DNA from 3 places in the Alcaligenes sp. NLF5-7 genome. Region 1 is predicted to be linked to each of the others. Evidence: predicted binding sites of a transcription regulator. Region 1 holds the regulator's gene; each other region holds the start of a gene.
What was found. Region 1 encodes NrdR, which represses ribonucleotide reductase genes. Its sites were predicted from a motif close to CACNANATNTNGTG; they were not measured.
Positions count from the first base shown of each region.

Region 2: MID00_RS06700 (ribonucleoside triphosphate reductase) is a predicted target of NrdR. The motif match lies at 4,354-4,367, and genes of this name have one in related genera.
Region 3: nrdA (class 1a ribonucleoside-diphosphate reductase subunit alpha) is a predicted target of NrdR. The motif match lies at 4,308-4,321, and genes of this name have one in related genera.

Region 1 covers NZ_CP100755.1:2,447,414-2,454,745, reverse strand. Annotated here, with positions in the region: gene MID00_RS11285 (hypothetical protein) at 1-309, opposite strand, end outside; gene MID00_RS11280 (GlxA family transcriptional regulator) at 476-1,459, shown strand; tRNA gene MID00_RS11275 (tRNA-Ser) at 1,603-1,693, opposite strand; gene ribD (bifunctional diaminohydroxyphosphoribosylaminopyrimidine deaminase/5-amino-6-(5-phosphoribosylamino)uracil reductase RibD) at 1,834-2,982, opposite strand; gene nrdR (transcriptional regulator NrdR) at 2,987-3,448, opposite strand; gene glyA (serine hydroxymethyltransferase) at 3,485-4,735, opposite strand; gene MID00_RS11255 (YbhB/YbcL family Raf kinase inhibitor-like protein) at 4,919-5,554, opposite strand; gene tyrS (tyrosine--tRNA ligase) at 5,574-6,800, opposite strand; gene MID00_RS11245 (M23 family metallopeptidase) at 7,043-7,332, shown strand, end outside.
Region 2 covers NZ_CP100755.1:1,422,498-1,429,829, reverse strand. Annotated here, with positions in the region: gene MID00_RS06720 (U32 family peptidase) at 1-820, shown strand, start outside; gene MID00_RS06715 (SCP2 domain-containing protein) at 836-1,333, shown strand; gene MID00_RS06710 (anaerobic ribonucleoside-triphosphate reductase activating protein) at 1,339-2,088, opposite strand; gene nrdD (anaerobic ribonucleoside-triphosphate reductase) at 2,107-2,289, opposite strand; gene MID00_RS06700 (ribonucleoside triphosphate reductase) at 2,465-4,309, opposite strand; gene MID00_RS06695 (HIT family protein) at 4,789-5,247, opposite strand; gene trpC (indole-3-glycerol phosphate synthase TrpC) at 5,244-6,044, opposite strand; gene trpD (anthranilate phosphoribosyltransferase) at 6,041-7,075, opposite strand; gene MID00_RS06680 (aminodeoxychorismate/anthranilate synthase component II) at 7,079-7,332, opposite strand, start outside.
Region 3 covers NZ_CP100755.1:747,162-754,493, forward strand. Annotated here, with positions in the region: gene MID00_RS03530 (ATP-binding cassette domain-containing protein) at 1-482, shown strand, start outside; gene yfaE (class I ribonucleotide reductase maintenance protein YfaE) at 498-806, opposite strand; gene nrdB (class Ia ribonucleoside-diphosphate reductase subunit beta) at 803-1,939, opposite strand; gene nrdA (class 1a ribonucleoside-diphosphate reductase subunit alpha) at 1,958-4,237, opposite strand; gene recQ (DNA helicase RecQ) at 4,436-6,262, opposite strand; gene MID00_RS03555 (hypothetical protein) at 6,272-7,332, opposite strand, start outside.

The DNA.
Region 1 (7,332 bases):
CGGCGCCACGACCGCCTTGGCGAGTTCAGCACTGTGTCGGCAATTGGGCATGCCACTCAAATTCATCATCACAAAGAAAGCGGGTTGACCGGCATAGCTGGCATACAAGGCTTGCGTATCGCCGTCTGCCACTTTGCGGTTCAAGGCGTCCAGGAACAGACGCGCCTGCTCTCCCGACAGCTCAGAGGCAAACCCCAGCGTGCCCTTATCAGCGACCGTCATATTGATACGCTCCAGCACCCCGGCCCCCGTTGCTCCCGTAAAAGCGGGATTCCAATGAAGCTCAATGACTCTTGATTCTTCCGCCACGAGGACAAATCCTTTCGATGTAAAAATTTCTTGTTTATCGTAAATTCTCGACCATCCAGGCTCCAGACTGTTTCAGGACATAAATAGAAAAGAAAACACCATTAAGAAAAAGGAATAAAAAGCGATAACATCGCTAAATCAAATCAATGATTCATCCGAATAACACATGAAACGGATTTTCTTTGTCGTCCTTCCCCAGATGCACATCCTGGATCTGGGAGGGCCTATGCAGATTTTTGCTTCTCTAACAGAACTGGATATAGCCGACATCAAGATCCAGTGTGTCGGGCCGGAATCCCACATCAAAAGCTACCAGGGGATTTTTCTAAGCGCGATTGCTCCTCTTCCCAAGCGTCTGATCGCAGGAGATGTCGTTGTCGTAGTCGGAAGCAAAATCCAGGCCGAACTCCCCGCAACGCCGGCACAGCAACAAGTGACGCAATGGCTACGTGATATCGGGGGCAAGCTACCGTCGGGAATAGTGATCGCCAGCGTTTGCACAGGCGCTGTGCTGCTGGCACAAGCAGGACTGCTGGATGGTCGCCTCTGCACGACACATCACAATCACCTCAAGACCCTGCAACAACTTGCGCCACAAGCACGGGTTATCAGCAAACGCATCCTTGTGCAGGATGGTCCTATCTCTACCTCAGCTGGCGTTTCTGCAGGAATAGATCTGGCATTGCACCTGATCACCCAGTATTTCGGCAGCGCAATCAGCGCACGTATCGCGCGCGAAAATCTGATTCAGTTTCGTCGTCTGGAAGCAGACCCGCAGTTAAGCGTCCATCTGAGTTATCGCAATCACCAACATCCCTTGATTCATGAAGTGCAAGACTGGTTGGCACAGCAGACGGTTCAAACCCCGCTCAACGAATCCTTATCAGCAAAATTTTCAGTCAGCTACAGGCATCTGAGCCGCCTGTTCATGAAAGAATGCGGCATCAGTCTGAAGCAGTACCAACAGATCATGCGGCTGGACAGATCGCGCCAATTATTCATGGATACCGACTGGTCTATTGAGCGAATTGCTGAGCATTGCGGTTTTGCCAGCTTGCAATCATTTCGAGCCGCCTGGCGGCAACACGAAACACTTCCTCCCTCAAAATGGCGAGATAAGCAAAGGCAAGACTCTCAAGGCCTGCGCTGATCTTGCGCGGTTCCCGGTCAGCGACCTTTTTTGCAACGACGACGCAGAGCCTGACTACAAATGAATTATTAATTTCACCGACTCTGTAAAACGCAGCCAAGAAAAAAGCCCCCACACATTGCTGTGCGGGGGCTTTTGAATTCTGGCGGACAGAGGGGGATTCGAACCCCCGATACGCTATAAACGTATACACGCTTTCCAGGCGTGCGCCTTCAACCACTCGGCCACCTGTCCTAACTGTTCTTTTGGCCAAGCAATTTGAAGCTGCTAACGCCAAGTCCATAATAATAGCAGCACTTATCCTTGTAACGCAAGTGCTCAAATTCTTTCTTCGGCTAATTAGTAGCAACTAAACAGTAAAGCGGACAAACAGCTTATTCCGAGTCCGGCGGATAAGCTCCACCCACCGCTCGCAGCAAGGCTTCCCAATGATCGCGCTGGCGCGCCAGGACGCGCAGGTCGGCACCCAGCAAGCGCACATCGGTAAATTCAAACGGCTCTACATCGTCCAGCCCGGCCAGTTCGGTAATATCGGCCACGCCTCGTCCCTGCCCCAGGATCTTGGGGGCCAGGTACATCAGTAATTGGTCCACTACACCCGCATCAATCAAGGCACCGGAAAGGCGAGCACCGGCTTCTGCATGGACTTCATTGATCTGTTGATCTGTCATCCAGTCCAGAACGGCACGGACATCCACCTGACCTTCGTGCAAGGGCATGGGAATAACCTGTGCATTTCGATCTGCCAGCTCCGCCTCCAGCTCGGGATCACGACGGTGACTGAATACCCAGCACGGCGTGCCGTCCAGCAAGGCAGCTTTCGGGTCCATGCGTAAATGCGTATCCAGCACAGCCTTGATCGGGGGACGCGGCGTAGAAACCGCACGCACATTCATTAAGGGATTATCGGCATGCACGGTTCCGATGCCTGTCAGCACGACGCAACTGCGGGCGCGCCAGTGGTGACCGTCGTCACGAGCCTGCGGCCCGGTAATCCATTGAGAGCGACCGTCCGGCAAGGCACTGCGGCCATCCAGCGAAGCGGCCATCTTCATCCACAACCAGGGACGCCCACGTGTCATGCGGGCAAAGAAACCGGCGTTGATCGCCAGCGCCTGCTCTACGCACAAGGGGCCATCTACGATAATACCCGCCTGACGCAAGCGTGAAACGCCGTTGCCAGCCACCAAGGGGTTGGGGTCGTACATGGAAAAGACAACACGCCCAGCGCCTGCTTTGATCAGCGCATCGGCACAAGGAGGGGTTCGCCCGTGGTGACTGCAAGGCTCCAGGGTGACGTAAAAGGTCGCACCGGCCACACTGACGCCGCGCTCTTTGGCTTGGCGCAAGGCCATCACTTCTGCGTGGGGGCCACCCGCTTGCTGTGTTGAACCCGACGCCAATAATTGGCCATCGCGCACGATCAGGCAGGCGACTCGCGGGTTGGGGGCACTGATATAAAGGGATTTCTCGGCCAGCTCCAGGGCTTGCCGCATCCAGATGACGTCTTCTTGCTCGACCATAGCCTTAGCCGCGGTCGGGATCGTTCATTTCGTCGATCGCCTCTACGAACTCGCGGATGTCTTTAAAGCTCTTGTAGACCGAGGCAAAGCGCACATAGGCCACCTGGTCCAACTGCTTGAGCTCGGCCATGACCAGCTCGCCTATGGTCTCGGAGGAGACTTCGCGCTCGCCAGTCAGTTGAAGTTTTTCTTCGATACGCTGCACAGCGGCATCGACCTGAGCCATGGGGATGGAACGCTTGCGCAGTGCAACGCCCATGCTCGCCCGCAAACGTGCGGGATCAAAATCCATACGAGTGCCATTGCGCTTGGCCACAACCGGCAGGCTCAGCTCGGCACGCTCGTAAGTCGTGAAGCGCCGTTCACAGGCCGAGCATTTACGACGTCGCCGTATGGCGTCGCCTTCTTCGGTGATTCGAGAGTCGATCACCTGGGTATCGGCATGGTGGCAGAACGGACACTTCATTCAAGATCGCGGGCCTCACGGCCCGCTCCGGCTGGATTACTTGGAGGAGTAAACGGGCAACTTGGCAGTCAGCTCGTGTACACGGCGACGAACGTCCGCCAAAACGGCTTCGTCGTGAGGGTTGTCCAGTACATCAGCAATCAGGTGCGCCGTCAATTCCGCTTCGGCTTCTTTAAAGCCGCGAGTGGTCATGGCAGGAGTACCCAAACGCACGCCGCTGGTGACAAATGGCTTCTCGGGGTCGTTAGGAATGGCGTTCTTGTTGACCGTGATGTGAGCCTTGCCCAGTGCTTCTTCAGCCACTTTACCGGTGATGCCCTTGGGACGCAGGTCTACCAGCATGACGTGGCTTTCGGTGCGACCGGACACGATACGCAGACCGCGCTCAACCAGAGTGCGGGCCAGAACGTCAGCGTTCTTCACAACTTGAGCAGCGTAGGTCTTGAACTCGGGAGCCAGAGCTTCCTTGAACGCAACAGCCTTACCAGCGATCACGTGGATCAGTGGGCCGCCTTGAATGCCGGGGAAAATAGCCGAGTTGATGGCTTTTTCGTGTTCGGCCTTCATCATGATGACGCCACCACGAGGACCACGCAGGGACTTGTGAGTCGTAGAAGTCACGAAGTCAGCGTGAGGCACGGGGTTGGGGTAAGCACCACCAGCAACCAGACCGGCGTAGTGGGCAATGTCGATCATCAGCAAGGCGCCGTTTTCATGAGCAATACGAGCCATGCGTTCGAAGTCGATGCGCAGGGCGTAAGCCGAGGCACCACCCACGATCAGCTTGGGCTTGTGCTCTTTGGCCAGGCGCTCCAGCTCGTCGTAGTCCAGCTCTTCGTTCTCGTCCAGACCGTAGGATACGAAGTTGTACAGCTTGCCCGATGCGTTCACGGGGGAACCGTGGGTCAAGTGACCACCTTCTGCCAGACTCATGCCCAGAACGGTATCACCGGGCTTGAGCACAGCCATGTACACGCCCTGGTTGGCTTGCGAACCGGAGTTGGGCTGCACGTTGGCGGCTTCTGCACCGAACAGCTCTTTCAGACGGTCAATAGCCAGTTGCTCGACCACGTCCACGAACTCGCAACCGCCGTAGTAGCGCTTGCCAGGATAACCTTCCGCGTATTTGTTGGTCAGTTGTGTGCCCTGGGCCTGCATCACGGCGGGGCTGGTGTAGTTTTCCGAGGCGATCAGCTCGATGTGCTGCTCCTGGCGCACATCTTCGCTTTGAATCGCAGCCCAAAGATCGGGGTCAACTTTGTCAAGAGTCGCAGAACGGTCAAACATGAGGGTTCCTAAGGATAAAGTGGTAGCAAACTAAGAAAGCAACATTTTAGCGCGGAAGCGCGTCAAACCACCGAGACAAACGTCTCTGGTGGCAGAAACCCCAAAAAACATGGAAATAAGTAAGGCGGCGGCAGGCGGACTCAAGAGAATATGAAAAAAACTCAAACAGTCCGCCCTGGGGAATCAGGATTGCTGGATCAAACGGGGATTCAGGGTATACATACCGGTCAGGGATGCACGACCCAGAATATGACCTTCCATGGCGCGCAACACGTCCTGGCCATTGAAGCGACCTTCCAAAGGCAGCTCGGCAATATCCAGGGCATAAACCGTAAAGACATAACGGTGCGGCAAAGCATCGTTCCACGGAGGGCACGGGCCGTCGTAGCCGAAGTAATCACCATTCATGTCGCGGTCGCTGGCAAACCAGTTGGTAAAGTCGTTCACGCCCTGGCGCGTATCGTCCAGAGCCAGTGGACCGGCTTTACCGCGTGGCGTGATGCCCTTGGAATAAGAGCCTTCTGCCAGGCTACGCAGTTCGGGCGAGATGTTGATCAAGACCCAATGAAAGAAATCCACCCGTGGCAAATCCGCCGGTACCTCGCGCCCATCCTGGTTCACATCGTCCGGTTTACTGGGGACATCGGGGTCGTGGCAAATAACCACAAAGGATTGGGTCTGCTCGGGAACATCGGACCATTCCAGATGCGGATTGGCGTTACCGGCCAAGGCGACTCTCGATTGCGCGTCGTAACGGCAAAACGCCAGACGCTCGGGAATCACGCTCTGATCTTGAAAAGAATCACTACGCAGTTTCATTGCAGACCTCCACAATCAATCAGCCGGTCAAAGTGACTCGCGCAAACTTGCGCTTGCCCACTTGCAGCACATAGCTGCCCGGCTCCAGTTGCAAACCTTTATCGTCCACACGTTCGCCATTGATGCGCACGCCGCCCTGCTCCACATTGCGCTGGGCTTCGCTGCCGGAAGCAACCAGACCTGCTTCGCGCAAGACACGCAGCAAGGCCAGTTCACCGGCCACGGTTACCTCGGGCATGTCTTCGGGCATTTCGCCACGACGGAAACGGGCATCAAATGTTTCCAGTGCCTGCTCGGCGGCCTGGGCACTGTGGAAACGTGTGACGATCTCCTGTGCCAGCTCCACTTTGACTTCACGTGGGTTACGGCCTTCTTCAATCTGCTTTTGCAGACCGGCGATGTCTTCCAGACTACGGAACGACAACAGCTCGAAGTAACGCCACATCAAGGTATCGGAGATGGACATCAACTTGCCGAACATGGAGTCCGGCGTTTCACTGATACCAATGTAATTGCCTTTGGATTTGGACATTTTTTCTACGCCGTCCAAACCCACCAGCAATGGCATGGTCAAAATACATTGCTGTTCCTGACCATATTCTTTTTGCAATTCACGCCCCACCAGCAAATTGAATTTCTGGTCGGTACCGCCCAATTCCACGTCCGCTTTCAATTGAACCGAATCGTAGCCTTGCAGCAAAGGATACAAAAACTCGTGCACCGAAATAGGCTGATTCGCCTTGAAGCGCTTGGTGAAATCATCACGCTCCATCATGCGAGCCACGGTATAACGCGAAGCCAGTTGAATCATGCCGCGCGAACCGAGCTTGTCGCACCATTCCGAGTTGTAGCGAACTTCGGTACGGGCAGGGTCCAGAACCAGCGCAGCCTGATCGTAGTAGGTCTTGGCGTTGGCAATGACCTGCTCGGGCGTCAGGGGCGGACGAGTCGTGTTGCGGCCGCTGGGATCACCAATGGTGGAAGTGAAGTCGCCAATCAAAAAGATGACGGTATGCCCCAAATCCTGCAGCTGGCGCATCTTGTTGAGCACCACTGTGTGCCCCAGGTGAATGTCGGGAGCCGTGGGGTCCAGACCCAGCTTGATACGCAGCGGCTGTCCTGTTGCATGGCTGCGCGCCAGTTTGCGGGCAAACTCGGATTCGACGAGCAATTCGTCGCAGCCGCGTTTGACGATGGCTAAATCAGCCAGGACTTCTGGAGAAAGGGGCTCTGAGGGGGATGACATAACAAATCTGGTGACAAACTAATGAGTAAAAATGCTCGAAAAATTAAGCCTAATGCGCTAGGATAGCCTGCTATTGCGAGACGTGCTTAAGAATTGAGCAAGGTTTCGTAAACCAAATTATTTTATCATTCCCGCGCAGGTCAGATCGCCAGGGCTGGAATGTTCTGTCCGCCCAGTACAACTGACCTCCGCCTGCCAGCCGGGTGGACGGTAAACCGTACGTCCAACAAGGTTCTGGTTTTATGTTCAGCAAAGGGAAACGCTCCTCCTCCCACCTCAACATCCACCAGCCTCGGTCCGCCCGAGCCCTTTTTATCCGTGCCGGTTTGATCACGCTTGCCCTTGGCTCTTTTGTAGCCGCCGGTGCACTTGCCGTGGTGATGCCCAGCAGCCCGGAACCCCAGATTTACCAAGCCCGCACCGCCTTGACCCTGCCATCGGACCTGACCGTGCTGCAGGCCCAGGACCAGCAAGCCTACATTACTGAAACCCGCATCCGCCGTGGCGACACCTTGTCCGCCCTGCTCCAGCG
Region 2 (7,332 bases), 1.0 Mb from region 1:
GATCGATGTGGTGTATCTGGGCGAGACCGTATGTTCGCGTCGTCACGAGCTACGACTGGATGATTGGCTGGATATTGCCCAGATGCTGGCCCAGGCTGGCAAGGTGCCGGTTCTGTCTAGTCAGGTCTTGCTGGAGTCCGGGCGGGACGTGAATACGCTACGCAAGGTCACCGAACAGGCTGATTATCTGGTCGAAGCCAATGATATGGGAGCAGTACGTTTGATGCAGGGTCGGGACTTTGTCGCTGGCCCTTTTTTAAATGTTTATAACGGGCCAGTGCTGGATTTGATTGCTTCTCAAGGCGCGGTGCGTTGGGTGATGCCTCTGGAAATGGGCCGTGCAGGATTGGCGCAGTTGCAGCAAGACAGACCTGCCGGTTTGGAAACCGAGGTCTTTGCCTTCGGGCGTTTGCCCCTGGCTTTCTCGGCCCGTTGCTTTGCGGCGCGTAACCGCAATCTGCCCAAGGACAATTGCCAGTACGTGTGCATGGACTATCCCGATGGCTTGCTGCTGGAAACCCGTGAAGGGCAGGGTTTTCTGACGATTAACGGTATCCAGACTCAATCCGCCTGGGTGTACACCTTACTGGAGCAGGTACAGGATTTGCGCGATTTGGGTGTGAATATGCTGCGTTTGAGTCCGCAATCTCAGCATATGGATGCGGTCGTGCATTTGTTTAATGACGTGATTCAGGGGCGTATTCAGGCAAGGGATGCCCACGAGGATATGCTGCCTTTACTGCCCGCTAAGGCCTGCAACGGTTTCTGGCATGGTCGCCCCGGTTTGGAATGGGTGTCGCCGGTGTCAGAGCGTTTTTAAGGGAGGGATGGAAGAATGAATGAAATAACGACTCCCCGTTTACCCGCTGTTGTGGCGGGTGTTTTAAGCCGATTACCTCCGTGGCCCGGCTCCCGCTTGTTTTGTACGGGCTTGAACGTGCTGATGCGTCCGCACTTGCCGGCTGACATTGCGGAACGGTTGGAAGGGCGAGCTTTACGCATACAGGTGGCGGATGCCGGCTTAGCGTTTGACTATACGTGGCGCCAAGGGGCTTTTTATCCTCTGTCGGCACGCGTACAACGTCCGGATTTGACTCTGAAAGCGGATCTTTGGGCTTTTTATCAGCTTTTGCAGCGGCAGGAAGATCCGGATACCTTGTTCTTTAATCGACGTCTGTCGATTGAGGGTGATACCGAATTGGGTCTGATGGTGAAAAACACCCTGGACGCCTTGGACCCCGATATTCTGCATCCGCGTGCAGTGCTTAAACAGGGTAAAGCAGCTTTACAGGATGTGCTGCGCCGCCCGATACGCACCCCCGCTTCTTCCTGAGACAATTAAGAGCGTCGCACTTCAAAGTGCGGAAACAGCTTCTGGAGGTTTTCCAAAACTTCCGCTCCCGGGTAGGCCTGCAAAGCCTGCCCAGTTTCATTCAGGAAATCATCATCACAGCCTTGTGTGCGGAAAATCTGCACGGCATAGCGCTGGACGCCCAGCTCATGCAGGTGTTGTCCCAAAGCTTGTACCGAGGCGGGACTGTGCAGCTGGGGATGAATAGTGCTGCGGCACTCAAACAGAACGTCTTCGTTCAGCAGCAACTGCAAACTGCGTAAGGGCGCAGCGGCACTATTGCTGCGTTGAGTAATGGCGTCGTAGTGACTGAACTCTGCCTTGATATCCAGGCCTATCCAGTCCACCCAAGGCAGGATTTCCAGCAGTCTGGCCGGATGTGTGCCTGCGGTGTGTAAACCGATTTTGAAACCCAGCCTGCGCACCGCGCGGATGGCGGAGCCCAGGGCCGGGTCCAGTGTGGGCTCGCCGCCGCTAAAGACGACGGCATCCAGCAGGCCGACGCGGCGATTCAGAAAGTCCAGCAAGGCGTTCCAATCAATAGCACTGTCTGGTGTGCGCTCTTGCAGGTGGGGGTTGTGGCAGTAGCCACAGCGCCAGGGGCAGCCTTGCACAAAGATGACAGCGGCTAATTGGCCGGGGTAATCCGTAGCCGAGAAAGGGGCGCAGCCACCCACTTTCAATGCCACTTTGTGGGCAGGCGTGGCCGGGTAAAGATGGCGCGTGGCGTAAGTCATGGAATTTGACCGGGCTGTTTATCGGGTGGGGACGGTATTGCTTGCGCAGGCGCTGGCTTCGGTGAAGTAGCGTCGCTCATGAAACTCACCTTGCTTGCCAATATTGAAAGACGACATGGGACGGTGATAGCCCATGACGCGTGTCCAAATTTCGCAAGGCTGGCGTTCGGAATCTTGAAGAGTGATGGTGTCGGTGTTCATGAATAACTCCTTGGAAAAAAGGGCCGTCACGCTATGCGGATGTGACTAGCCTGGGTGTGTGCCAAGAGGCTGGTTGTAGATAAAGGCTGAGGACAACTAAAAGCCTGGTTTTAGTTGAGCCAAGTGGATTGGGTTTAGCCTGTCGTGGTAAAAAGTTGGCTTGAAGAGATCGGCTTTAATGGACTGGTGTCGGTGTCGGTGTCGGTGTCGGTGTCGGTGTCGGTGTCGGTGTCGGTGTCGACGACGGCGTTGACGTGTCCGCGATAACTTCGTTTTGAACGTCAGCCTCGGCCCGAGCTTGAGCTAACTTGTTGGCCAGCAATTCGCTGTCGCAATGCGGGCAAAACTCATGTTTTCCAGACAGATAGCCGTGCTTGGGGCAGATAGAAAATGTGGGCGTAACGGTGATGTAAGGCAAGGAAAAACGGTTCAAGGCTCGTTGCACCAGATTGCGGCAGGCATCAGTGCTGGACAGTGCTTCGGTCATATAGAGGTGCAGCACGGTGCCGCCGGTGTATTTGCCTTGCAGCTCGTCTTGTCGCTCCAATGCCTCGAAGGGGTCTTCAGTAAAGCCCACCGGCAGCTGTGAGGAATTAGTGTAGTAGGGCATTTGCTCGGTCCCTGCTTGCAGAATGTCGGGCCAGCGGGCGCGATCTTCTTTGGCAAAGCGGTAAGTGGTGCCCTCGGCAGGGGTGGCTTCCAGGTTGTACAGGTGGCCGGTACTTTCCTGAAACTCCACCATGCGCTCCCGAATGTGATCCAGCAAACGCAAGGCAAAGCGGTGCCCCCACGGCGTGCAAAGATTCTGCTTGTCCTGGGTAAAGTTGCGGATCATCTCGTTAATGCCGTTAACTCCCAGCGTGGAGAAGTGATTACGCAAGGTGCCTAAATAGCGGCGTGTGTAGGGAAACAGCCCTTGGTCCATATGTTGCTGGATCACCGTGCGCTTGATTTCCAGGCTGTCACGACCCATTTCCAGCAGCTCATCCAAACGGGCAAACAGACCAGCTCCATCGCCTTGATACAGATACCCCAAGCGGGCGCAGTTCAGGGTGACCACTCCCAGGGAGCCGGTTTGCTCGGCAGAGCCAAACAAGCCATTACCGCGTTTGAGCAGCTCGCGCAGATCCAGCTGCAGGCGGCAGCACATGGAGCGGATCATATTGGGTTCCAGCTCGGAGTTAATGAAGTTCTGGAAGTAGGGCAGGCCATATTTGGCCGTCATGGCAAACAGGCGCTCGGCATTCGGGCTGTGCCAGTCAAAATCCCGGGTGATGTTGTAGGTGGGAATCGGGAAGGTGAAGGCACGGCCACGGGCATCACCCTCGCTCATGACTTCGATATAGGCCTGGTTGATCATGTCCATTTCGGCCTGCAGATCCCCGTAGCAAAACGGCATTTCTTCGCCACCGATTTGCGGCACTTGCTCGCGCAGGTCTTCGGGGCAAACCCAATCAAAGGTCAGATTGGTAAAGGGCGTCTGCGTCCCCCAGCGTGAGGGTACGTTCAGGTTGTAGATCAGCTCCTGCATGCATTGGCGCACCTGTTTGTAGCTCAGGCCGTCCTTGCGGATGAAGGGCGCCATATAGGTATCAAAGGAGCTGAAGGCCTGGGCTCCGGCCCATTCGTTCTGCAGGGTGCCCAGGAAATTGACGACCTGACCGACCGCACTGCTTAGATGCCGCGGTGGGCCGGATTCAATCTTTCCGGGTACGCCATTGAGCCCTTCGTTCAGGAAAGTGCGCAAGGACCAGCCGGCGCAGTAGCCAGAGAGCATGTCCAGATCGTGGATGTGCAGGTCGGCCTGACGGTGTGCCTGGCCGATTGCTTCGGGGTAAACGTGGCTGAGCCAGTAGTTGGCAATCATCTTGCCCGAGCTGTTCAGAATCAGACCGCCCAGCGAGTAGCCCTGGTTGGCATTGGCTTGCACGCGCCAGTCCTGGCGGTCCAGATATTCAGTAATGGAACGGATGATGTCCAGCTGAGCAGCTGGACGCGAGGCAGTTTCCTGGGTAGCCATATTTTTCACCAGAACCTATATATAGTGATTTTTAGGATTCACGACACTATATATGGTGGTTTTTGAAGGGGCTAGGCGATTGTCGTCCAGGCTTGATCTAGGTTAATTTTGTGCTCGAAGTGACTGGGTCAAGGGGGTTGTCGGAAAGAAGTCGTTGGGCACTCCTTACTCTGATCGTTCGTAGGTGGAGATTTGTGAAGTCGAGGTGGTCATGCTGCCAGGTATAAAGAGTTGGCTATGGCCATGCTATGCAAGCAAGCAAGCAAGCAAGCAAGCAAGCTGTTTATGTGGGTTGCGTGCAAGTAGCACAACAGCAGCTTGGCTCCTGCCGGTGGAGTCGCACTGTAGCGGGCTCCACGGATAAGCGGTGTACTTGTCTGTTACAGTGCGCCGTCTCTTTTCCGGGAGGCAAAAAAATACCCGCTGACTTTTTACAGGCCAGCGGGTATTTCTTTAATAGCAGGACTTGAATAGCGGGTTTAGTGCTTGAATCGTGCTTTTAGCGCAATACAAAGTGCCTGCTGATACTGGCTGACTTGTTCAAGCAGGCGTTCCTCGTGGGAAGCCCAGCTTTGTTTCTGCTCTTCGGTGCGTGTGGGGGCGGGTGACCAGGCAGAGTCCGGAAAGAAAGGGTCGTCCTTCCAGCGAGGGATGATGTGCCAATGCAGATGCGGCACCTGATTTCCGAATTGAGCCAGATTGATCTTGGCGACTCCCAGTTGTTCACGCTGAGTCTGCTCAACCACATATACGGCTGCCATGATGTGCTGCCGTTGTTCTTCAGACAGGTCTGTCATTTCAGCCACATGATCTTGCCAGATTATCCGTGTATAGCCGGGAAACGGGCTGTCCGTGACGGCCAATACCTGCAGCCCTGCACCCGACCATAGCAATTGATCGGGTTTCAAGGCACACAGGGGGCAAGCGTGGGTGCTCATGCAGGCTGACCGAAGAACAGGTTCTGCAAGGCAACGCCTGGATCAGGTTCACGCATGAAGGCCTCACCGACCAGGAAGGCTTGCACCTGGTTCTCGCGCATCAGGGCCACATCTTCAATGGTGTGAATACCGCTTTCGGTGACAACGCGTTTTTCGCTGGGGATAAAGGGCAGCAGGTCCAGCGTGTTCTGGGTGCTGGTTTCAAAGGTGCGCAGATTGCGGTTATTGATGCCCAGCAGGCTGGTCTTCATTTGCAAGGCAATATCCAGCTCGGCGCGGTCATGTACTTCAACCAGTACGTCCATGCCCAGTTCGTGGGCCATTTCTTCGTACTCCATCAGCTGATCCTTCTCCAGCGCGGCGACGATCAGCAAGATGCAGTCGGCACCCATGGCTCGGGCATGGATGATCTGATAGGGGTCAATAATGAAGTCTTTGCGCAGTACGGGCAGTGCGCATACTGCACGGGCCTGGCGCAGGTGGTCGTAGGAACCCTGGAAATACTGGATATCGGTCAGGACCGACAGGCAGGCCGCCCCGTGGGCGGCGTAGCTGGAGGCAATCTCAGTCGGGTTGAAGTCGGCACGGATCACACCCTTGGACGGGGAGGCCTTTTTGACTTCCGCAATAATGGCAGGCTTGCCTTGAGCAATCTTGTCTTCAATGGCGCTGGCAAAGCCGCGCAGGTCGTTCCGGTTCTTCGCTTCGCGCAGCAGATCGGACTCGCTGCGCAGTTGGCGGGCGGTGACGACTTCAGCTCTTTTGGTGTCGAGGATCTTGGCCAGAATGTCGTTCATGGATTTAACTTCCTTGTATAAGCGCGGAATTGTTCGAGTTTTTCGCGTGCGGCACCGTTGGCAATGGCCTCAAAAGCCATGCGCAGGCCTTGTTCAATGGAGTCGGCGTGGTTGGCAGCATAGATGGCCAAACCAGCATTCAAGCCCACGATATCACGAGCCGTACCCTCTTGGTTATTGAGGGCTTCCATAATCATCACGGCAGATTCTTCCTTGCTGGAGACGCGAATGCTGCGGTTGGAGGTCATGGCCATGCCAAAGTCTTCGGGGTGAATTTCGTATTCCCGCACCTGACCGTCTTTCAGTTCGCCCACCAGGGTGGCCGCACCCAGAGAGGCCTCATCCATACCATCCTTGCCGTGCACGATCAGCACGTGCTTGGCCCCCAAGCGTTGCATTACGCGCACCTGAATACCGACCAGGTCGGGGTGGAAGACGCCCATCAGCTGGTTGGTCGCACCGGCAGGATTGGTCAGCGGGCCCAGAATGTTGAAAATAGTGCGCACGCCCAGCTCTTTGCGGACGGCAGCCACGTTTTTCATGGCTCCGTGGTGAGCGGGGGCGAACATGAAGCCGATATTGGTTTCGGCAATGCTGTCGGCCACTTGCTCGGGCGAGAAGGTCAGGTTCACGCCTAGGGCTTCCAGCACGTCTGCACTGCCGGACGAGGAAGACGCACTGCGGTTGCCGTGCTTGGCTACTTTCACCCCTACGGAGGCGGCCACAAACATGGAAGCGGTTGAGATATTGAAGGTATTGGAGCCGTCGCCACCTGTACCGCACATATCCAGCAGTTCGTCCGGGTTAGGCGTAATGACGGGGGTGGCAAATTCGCGCATCACCTGGGCGGCGGCAGAAATTTCACCCACGCTTTCTTTTTTCACGCGCAGGCCCATCAGCAAGGCAGCCGCGATCTGAGGCGACATTTCGCCGCGCATCAGCATGCGCATCAAATGCAGCATTTCGTCGTGGAAGATTTCCCGGTGTTCGATACAGCGCACCAGTGCTTCGGTAGGAGTGATGGTGTTCATGATTTAAAGGTCCAGAAAGTTCTTCAGTAAGGCGTGGCCATGCTCGCTTAGCACCGACTCGGGGTGAAACTGCACGCCATAAATAGGCAATTCGCGGTGACGGACACCCATGATCTCGCCGTCTTCGGTTTGGGCGGTTACTTCCAGGCAGTCGGGCAGGCTGTCGCGCTCGATGGCCAGGGAGTGATAACGGGTGACGTTAAAGGGCGAGGGCAAGTTGCTGAATACGTCCGTGCCCTGGTGAGTAATAGGGGAGA
Region 3 (7,332 bases), 1.7 Mb from region 1:
TGGAAGACCTGATTCAGGATTACACAGGCACCGTGCTGCTGGTCAGCCACGACCGTACCTTCCTGGACAACGTGGTCACCCAGGTGATTGCAGCCGAAGGCGACGGCCATTGGGGCGAGTATGTAGGTGGTTACGACGAGTGGCTGGCACAACGCCCGCAAGCCAAAGCCGAGACACCGGCAGCCAGCACTCCAACTCCCGCCGCCACTGAAAAGCCTGCTGCTGAGCGCAACAACAAGGCTAGCAAGCCTGGCCGTCTGGCCCCATGGGAAGAAAAGGAGCTGGAAGCTTTGCCCGAGAAGATTGCGGCTATAGAAAGCCAGCAAGCCGAACTGGCAGAACAGCTGAGCGCACCGGATCTGTATAAAGATGGCTCTGCTCGAGCCGACGAAATCAACCAACAACTGGATCAGCTCAACACTGACCTGGAGCAGTTATTTGAGCGTTGGGAAAAGTTGGAAGAAAAGCGCTTGGCCAGCTAAAGGGAGACAGGGGAATCAGGGATTCAGCCCGGTAAAGCCGAACTGATCCTCCGGTTCCTCATCAATCCGGGCAATGCGCTGACAATCGACCATGATCGGTTCGAGTACCGTGCAACAACACGGCAGAACCTCGCCTGGGCCGACATACGCTAAAGGCTGCTCTTTATAAGCAACCTTTCCATACACAAGAGGAATACGGCAGGAGCCGCAATAGCCGCTCCTGCATTGATACTCAACCTGATGGCCGGTTCGTTCCAAACCTTCCAACAAAGTTTCGCCGTCCCGCAACTGAAAGTCATGATCAGTTGTCCGGACTTGACTCATAACTCGATACCGTCGAAGTCGCCAGCCGACACGGCCGAGTCGATCTGACCGACCAGGTAAGAGCTCAGTTCCACCTCTTGAGGTGCCACCTGCACGGTGTCCGAGGACAGCCAGGTGTTGATCCAGGGAATGGGGTTGTGTTTGACGGACTCAAACGCAGGCTTCAGGCCCACGGCACCCATACGGATATTGGTGATGTATTCCACGTACTGTCCCAGAATGTCCTTGTTCAGACCAATCATGGAACCGTCGCGGAACAGGTAATCCGCCCACTGTTTCTCCTGCTCGGCTGCGTCTTTGAACATATCAAAGCAGACCGGCTCCAGTTCGCGGGCAATCTGAGCGAACTCGGGATCATCGCTACCGGAACGCAAAATATTGATGATGTGTTGCGTACCAGTCAGGTGCAACGCTTCATCACGCGCAATCAAGCGAATGATCTTGGCATTACCTTCCATCAACTTGCGCTCGGCAAAAGCGAAGGAGCAGGCAAAGCTGACGTAAAAGCGGATGGCCTCAAGAATATTGACGCTCATCATGCACAGGTACAGCTTCTTCTTCAGCTCGTAGACGCTTAGCGTGCGGGTTTCACCGTTGATCTCATGATCGCCCGCGCCCAGTTGGGCATACAGCATGGTGTCGCTGATCAGATCGTCGTAGTACGAAGAAATATCGGCCGCACGCAGCTGAATGTTTTCGTTACGCACGATGTCGTCAAAAATAACGGACGGATCATTGGCAATATTGCGAATGATGTGCGTGTACGAACGCGAGTGAATCGTCTCGGAGAAAGCCCAGGTTTCAATCCAGGTTTCCAGCTCCGGAATCGATACCAGAGGCAGGAAGGCCACGTTGGGGCTGCGACCCTGAATGGAATCCAGCAAGGTCTGATATTTCAGGTTGCTGATGAAAATATGCTTTTCGTGGTCAGGCAGGTTCTGGTAATCGATTCGATCCTGGGTGATGTCCACTTCTTCTGGACGCCAGAAGAAAGACAACTGCTTTTCAATCAGCTTTTCAAAAATCGGATATTTTTGCTGATCGTAGCGAGCCACGTTAACCGGCTGCCCAAAGAACATGGGTTCTTTGAGCTGGTCGTTATCCGTTTTGGAAAAAGTACTATAGGTAGTCATGATGCTATTTACCCTTGCTTAGATCTTGCACGCGCCGCCTGCGCAACCGTCATCCTCTACTTCGCCATGCGAATCATCGGCACCGTCGCGGGTGTTGTGGTAGTACAAGGTCTTCACACCGTATTTGTAGGCCAGCAGCAAGTCCTTGAGCAGTTGCTTCATCGGTACGCGACCACCCTCGAACCGCTGTGGGTCATAGTTGGTGTTCGCAGAGATCGACTGGTCAACGAACTTCTGCATCACGCCAACCAACTTCAGGTAGTCGTCGTTACCAGGCATTTGCCACAGCAACTCGTACTGATCCTTATATTTTTCAAATTCAGGCACCACCTGACGCAAGATACCGTCCTTGGACTGCTTGACGGATACCAGACCACGCGGAGGCTCAATACCGTTGGTGGCATTGGCAATCTGGCTGGAAGTTTCCGAAGGCATCAAGGCGGTCAGGGTGGAGTTGCGCAGACCGTGCTTGACGATATCAGCACGCAAGGCTTCCCAATCCAGGTGCAGCGGCTCGTTGCAGATACCGTCCACATCTTTCTTGTAGGTGTCGGTAGGCAGCAGACCCTTGGCATAGGTTGTTTCGTCAAAGGCATCGCAAGGACCGTATTCACGCGACAACTGTACCGAAGCCTTCAGCAGGTAGTACTGGATGGCTTCAAAGGTACGGTGGGTCAGGCCCAACGCTGCCGGGTCGGAGTAACGGGTGCCGTTCTTGGCCAGGTAGTAAGCGTAGTTGATGACGCCAACGCCCAGGGAGCGACGCTTGTTGGTTGCGTTCAGCGCAGCCTTGACCGGGTAGTCCTGATAGTCCAGCAAAGCATCCAGAGCGCGAACAATCAGTTCAGCCAGACCGTCCAGCTCGTCCAGGGACTCCAGAGCACCCAGGTTGAAAGCCGACAGCGTGCACAGCGCGATTTCGCCTTCGGGATCGTTCAGATCGTTCAAAGGCTTGGTGGGCAGAGCAATTTCCATGCACAGGTTGGACTGGCGCACGGGAGCGCGGTCGGCCTGGAATGGGCTGTGCGTGTTGCAGTGGTCCACGTTCTGAATGTAGATACGGCCAGTGCTGGCACGCTCTTGCATCAGAAGGGAGAACAGCTCCACGGCAGGCAGGCTGCGCTTGCGGATGGCAGGATCTTGCTCGTACATCTCGTACAGACGCTCGAACTCGTCCTGGTCGGCAAAGAAAGCTTCGTACAGGCCGGGCACGTCGTGCGGCGAGAACAGCGTGATATGGCTGCCCTTGATCAAGCGTTGGTACAGCAAGCGGTTGATCTGAACACCGTAGTCCAGGTGACGGATACGGTTTTCTTCCACACCGCGGTTGTTCTTCAGAACCAGCAGTGTTTCCACTTCCAGGTGCCACATGGGGTAGAACAAGGTTGCCGCACCACCACGCACGCCGCCTTGCGAGCAGGACTTCACAGCCGCCTGGAACATCTTGAAGAAAGGCAGGCAGCCGGTGTGCTGAGCCTCTCCGCCGCGAATTTCGCTGCCGACGGCGCGAATGCGGCCACCATTGATACCGATACCGGCGCGCTGCGATACGTAACGAACAATGGCGCTGGTCGTAGCATTGATGCTGTCCAGGCTGTCGTCACATTCGATCAGCACGCAAGAGCTGAACTGACGGGTGGGTGTGCGCACGCCAGCCATGATGGGCGTAGGCAAGGAAATCTTGAATTGCGATACCGCGTCGTAGAAACGTTTGATAAAGCTCAGACGTGTGTCGGCTGGGTAACGGGCGAACAGACACATGGCCACCAGTATGTACAGGAACTGGGGGCTTTCGTAGATGCGCTTGGTCACGCGGTTTTGAATCAGATACTTGCCTTCCAGCTGCTTGACGGCACCGTAGGAGAAGTTCATGTCACGCCAGTGATCCAGATGAGCATCCAGCTCATCGAACTCGGCGCGCGTGTAGTCTTGCAGCAGATGCGGATCGTAGCGACCTTCCTTGGTTTGCAAGGTCACGTGATCGAACAGGCTTGGAGGTTCAAACTGACCAAAAGCGATTTTGCGCAGATGGAAAATCGCCAGACGGGCAGCCAGATATTGGTAGTCAGGCGTATCTTCGGAGATCAGATCCGCAGCCGACTTGATGATGGTTTCATGGATGTCGCTAGTGCGAATGCCGTTATAGAACTGAATGTGAGAGCGCAGCTCTACTTGGGAGACGGACACATTACTCAGACCTTCAGCGGCCCAATCAACCACTCGGTGAATCTTGTCGAGGTTAATAGGTTCTGTACGGCCATCTCGTTTGGTGACCATTAGCTGTTCGGTTGATTGCATGTCAGTCTCTGAAATCGGGGGTGATTGACGGAAGACGCGGCTTTTGCAGCCGCCAGCGTCAGTTGATGCACACCATATATAGTGTGATATTGGCGTCATTCTACTACATATAGCGGATTGAGCGAATAGCGGTTTTGCGACTGCAGAGCAGATTCAGCGCATAAAAATGCAACTAATCTTTGCTCTGCTAACAATTTCCTATTGCGTCTGGAGCTCTTGAACGCAGCGCAGCAAAGCCTCGCCATAGGCCTCTCTTTTGCGTACGCCTATGCCTGTAATCGGCTCCAGATCAGCCTCTGAACTAGGGCAGCGAATGGCCACTTCGCGCAAAGTAGCATCATGGAAAATGACATAGGCTGGCACACCATGTTCGCGTGCGGTGGCCGCACGCCAGGCGCGCAAAGCCTCGAATCGTCTTTGTTGATCGGGTTCAAGAGCAGGTCCGGCAGGCGCCTGACCTTTTACTCGGTGTGCAGCCGGTCCGCGTGTTACGGTTTCGCGCCGCAACATCAGGGTGCGCTCCCCTTTCAGCACTTCGCGGCTGGCCTCGGTCAGCAACAAGGTGCCGTAGCCCTCCGGGTCCACCGTGACCAAGCTATGCGCCAGCAACTGGCGCAGCACTCCGCGCCAGGCTTGATCGGTCAAATCCTTGCCCACACCAAAGACGGTCAGCTTGTCGTGCTCGTGCTCTTTGACACGATCCGTCAGCTTGCCCAGCAGGATGTCGATCAGGTGCCCGGCCCCGAAGCGCTGACCGCGCTCACGCCATAATCTATAGATGGTGGAGAGCATTTTCTGCGCCGCCACTGTGCCATCCCAGGCTTCTGGCGCTTCCAGACAGGTGTCGCAGTTACCGCAAGGTTCTATTTGCTGGTCAAAATACGCCAGCAAGCGCTGGCGACGGCAGGAAATGGTTTCGCAAAGGCCCAACATGGCATCCAGCGCCTGTCCCTGCTGGCGTCGGTGTGCCGCATCGCCTTGCGACTGGTTAATCATGCGGTGCAATTGCACCACGTCCTGCAGGCCATAGGCCAGCCAGGCCGTGGCCACTTCGCCATCGCGCCCTGCCCGCCCGGTTTCCTGGTAATACCCTTCTACCGATTTGGGCAGGTCAATGTGGGCTACAAAACGCACATCCGGTTTATTGACGCCCATGCCAAAAGCAATGGTCGCCACCATGACCACCCCTTCTTCTCGAAGGAAGCGAGCCTGGTTGATGGCGCGCTGCTGCGCGTCCAGTCCTGCATGATAGGGCAAGGCATGAATACCGTTCTTGCACAGGAACTCGGCCGTGTCTTCCACGCGCGAGCGCGACAGACAATACACAATCCCCGCATCTCCGGAGTGCTCTTCCTGAATGAAACTCAAGAGCTGCTTGCGCACCTCGTTCTTTTCAATGATGCGGTAGCAAATATTGGGACGATCAAAACTGGCAACAAAATGCCGGGCATCCTCCAGCTTCAGGCGCTGGGCAATTTCTACCCGCGTCAACTGAGTGGCGGTAGCGGTCAAGGCAACCCGTGGCACACCTGGCCAACGCTGGGCCAGCAAATCCAGACCCAGATATTCAGGGCGAAAATCGTGACCCCATTGCGATACGCAGTGGGCTTCGTCAATGGCAAACAGGGAAATCTGGCCGCGTGCCAGCAAATCCAGGCAGCGGTCTGTCAGCAAACGTTCGGGAGCCACATAGAGCAGATCCAACTGCCCCGTCAGAAATTCGCGCTCGACCTCGCGGGCAGTTTGCCAATCCTGGGTGGAATTCAGATACGCCGCGTTAACGCCCAACTCGTTGAGGGCGTCCACCTGATCCTGCATCAAGGCAATCAGGGGAGACACTACCACGCCGGTGCCGGGTCTCACCAAAGCAGGAATCTGGTAACAGAGCGACTTGCCGCCGCCGGTGGGCATCAAGACCAGGGCGTCGCCGCCTTGGATCAGGGTCTCGATAATCTCGTGCTGAGAACCACGAAAACTGTCATAACCAAAAACTTCCTGAAGAACCTCAAGTGCTGACTGGGCCATGCCGCCTGCTTAAAAAATCGGAATAGAAAAACGCAGCGCGATGTTCGACTGACGACTTTCCAGATGACGGCGAGCTTGCAAACCCACCCTAAGGTGGGGACTGTACCAGAACTGCTGCGTGACCCCAAGGTAGCGGTTCTCCCCGCCGGCAACTACCTGCTGCACCTCGTACTGAGTCTTCACTTCACCCCAGCGGCGCAGGGGCACGGACAGACCGACAATCTGCCGACTGCTGGCCGCATCCACCTTCATGCCCTGGTAACGGCTCAAATCCAGAAAATTGTCCTGGTAGCGTTCACCCTGCCACTGCAGGTGCAAATCATCCAGCACATCCAGGCCGTAGGCTGCCTGATATCGCCACCCCTGCCCCACCGCATGGGAAGCTTTGGCCACGCTGGCTTGCCACACGCCAAAGTCCGGCGATCGATAGGTTGCACCCAGACCGGTCAGCCCAAAATCACGAGCGCTTTCCATCTGGGTATCAATACTGGTACGACTGGTGACATCGGTACTGAGCATCAAGCTGCCAGCCGAAGAGCCATACACAAGATCCCCGTTATCCTGCTTGCCCGTCATGTCCAGCGCGCCAACGGCCAGGGCATAGCGCCATGGCCCGGCCGGGCCCTGCTCGAACTGCTGAGTGATATTGATACCGCCCAGTTCCACGGGCCGCGCCCAGTCCGGTGCGGTAACCGTGTCATTGCCCAGGGTCAGTTGCAGCCCGTCTTCATTCACATAGCGCCAGTTGCGCTCGCCAAACTGCCAGACCTGGTCGGGCGCGCTGCTCAACCAGCGGGCACTCCAAATTGGAGAGGACTGCTGACTATATTGGATGGAGCGCGCCAGACTGGCGGTGCTGGCACCGCTCAGACTGAAATCGGAAAATGTGTAATCCATGGAGGCCGCTGGACTGAGCAGGTCCTGATCTCCTTGGCGATGCCACTGCGTAGCATCAAAAAATGGCTCCACGGGCGGGAGCTCCTGGGCCGGGATGGCCTGCGCCTCATCCACGCCATACACGCGGGTAGCAGACAAATTCTCCAGCCCAACACGATTTTGAGCGGTGGCCA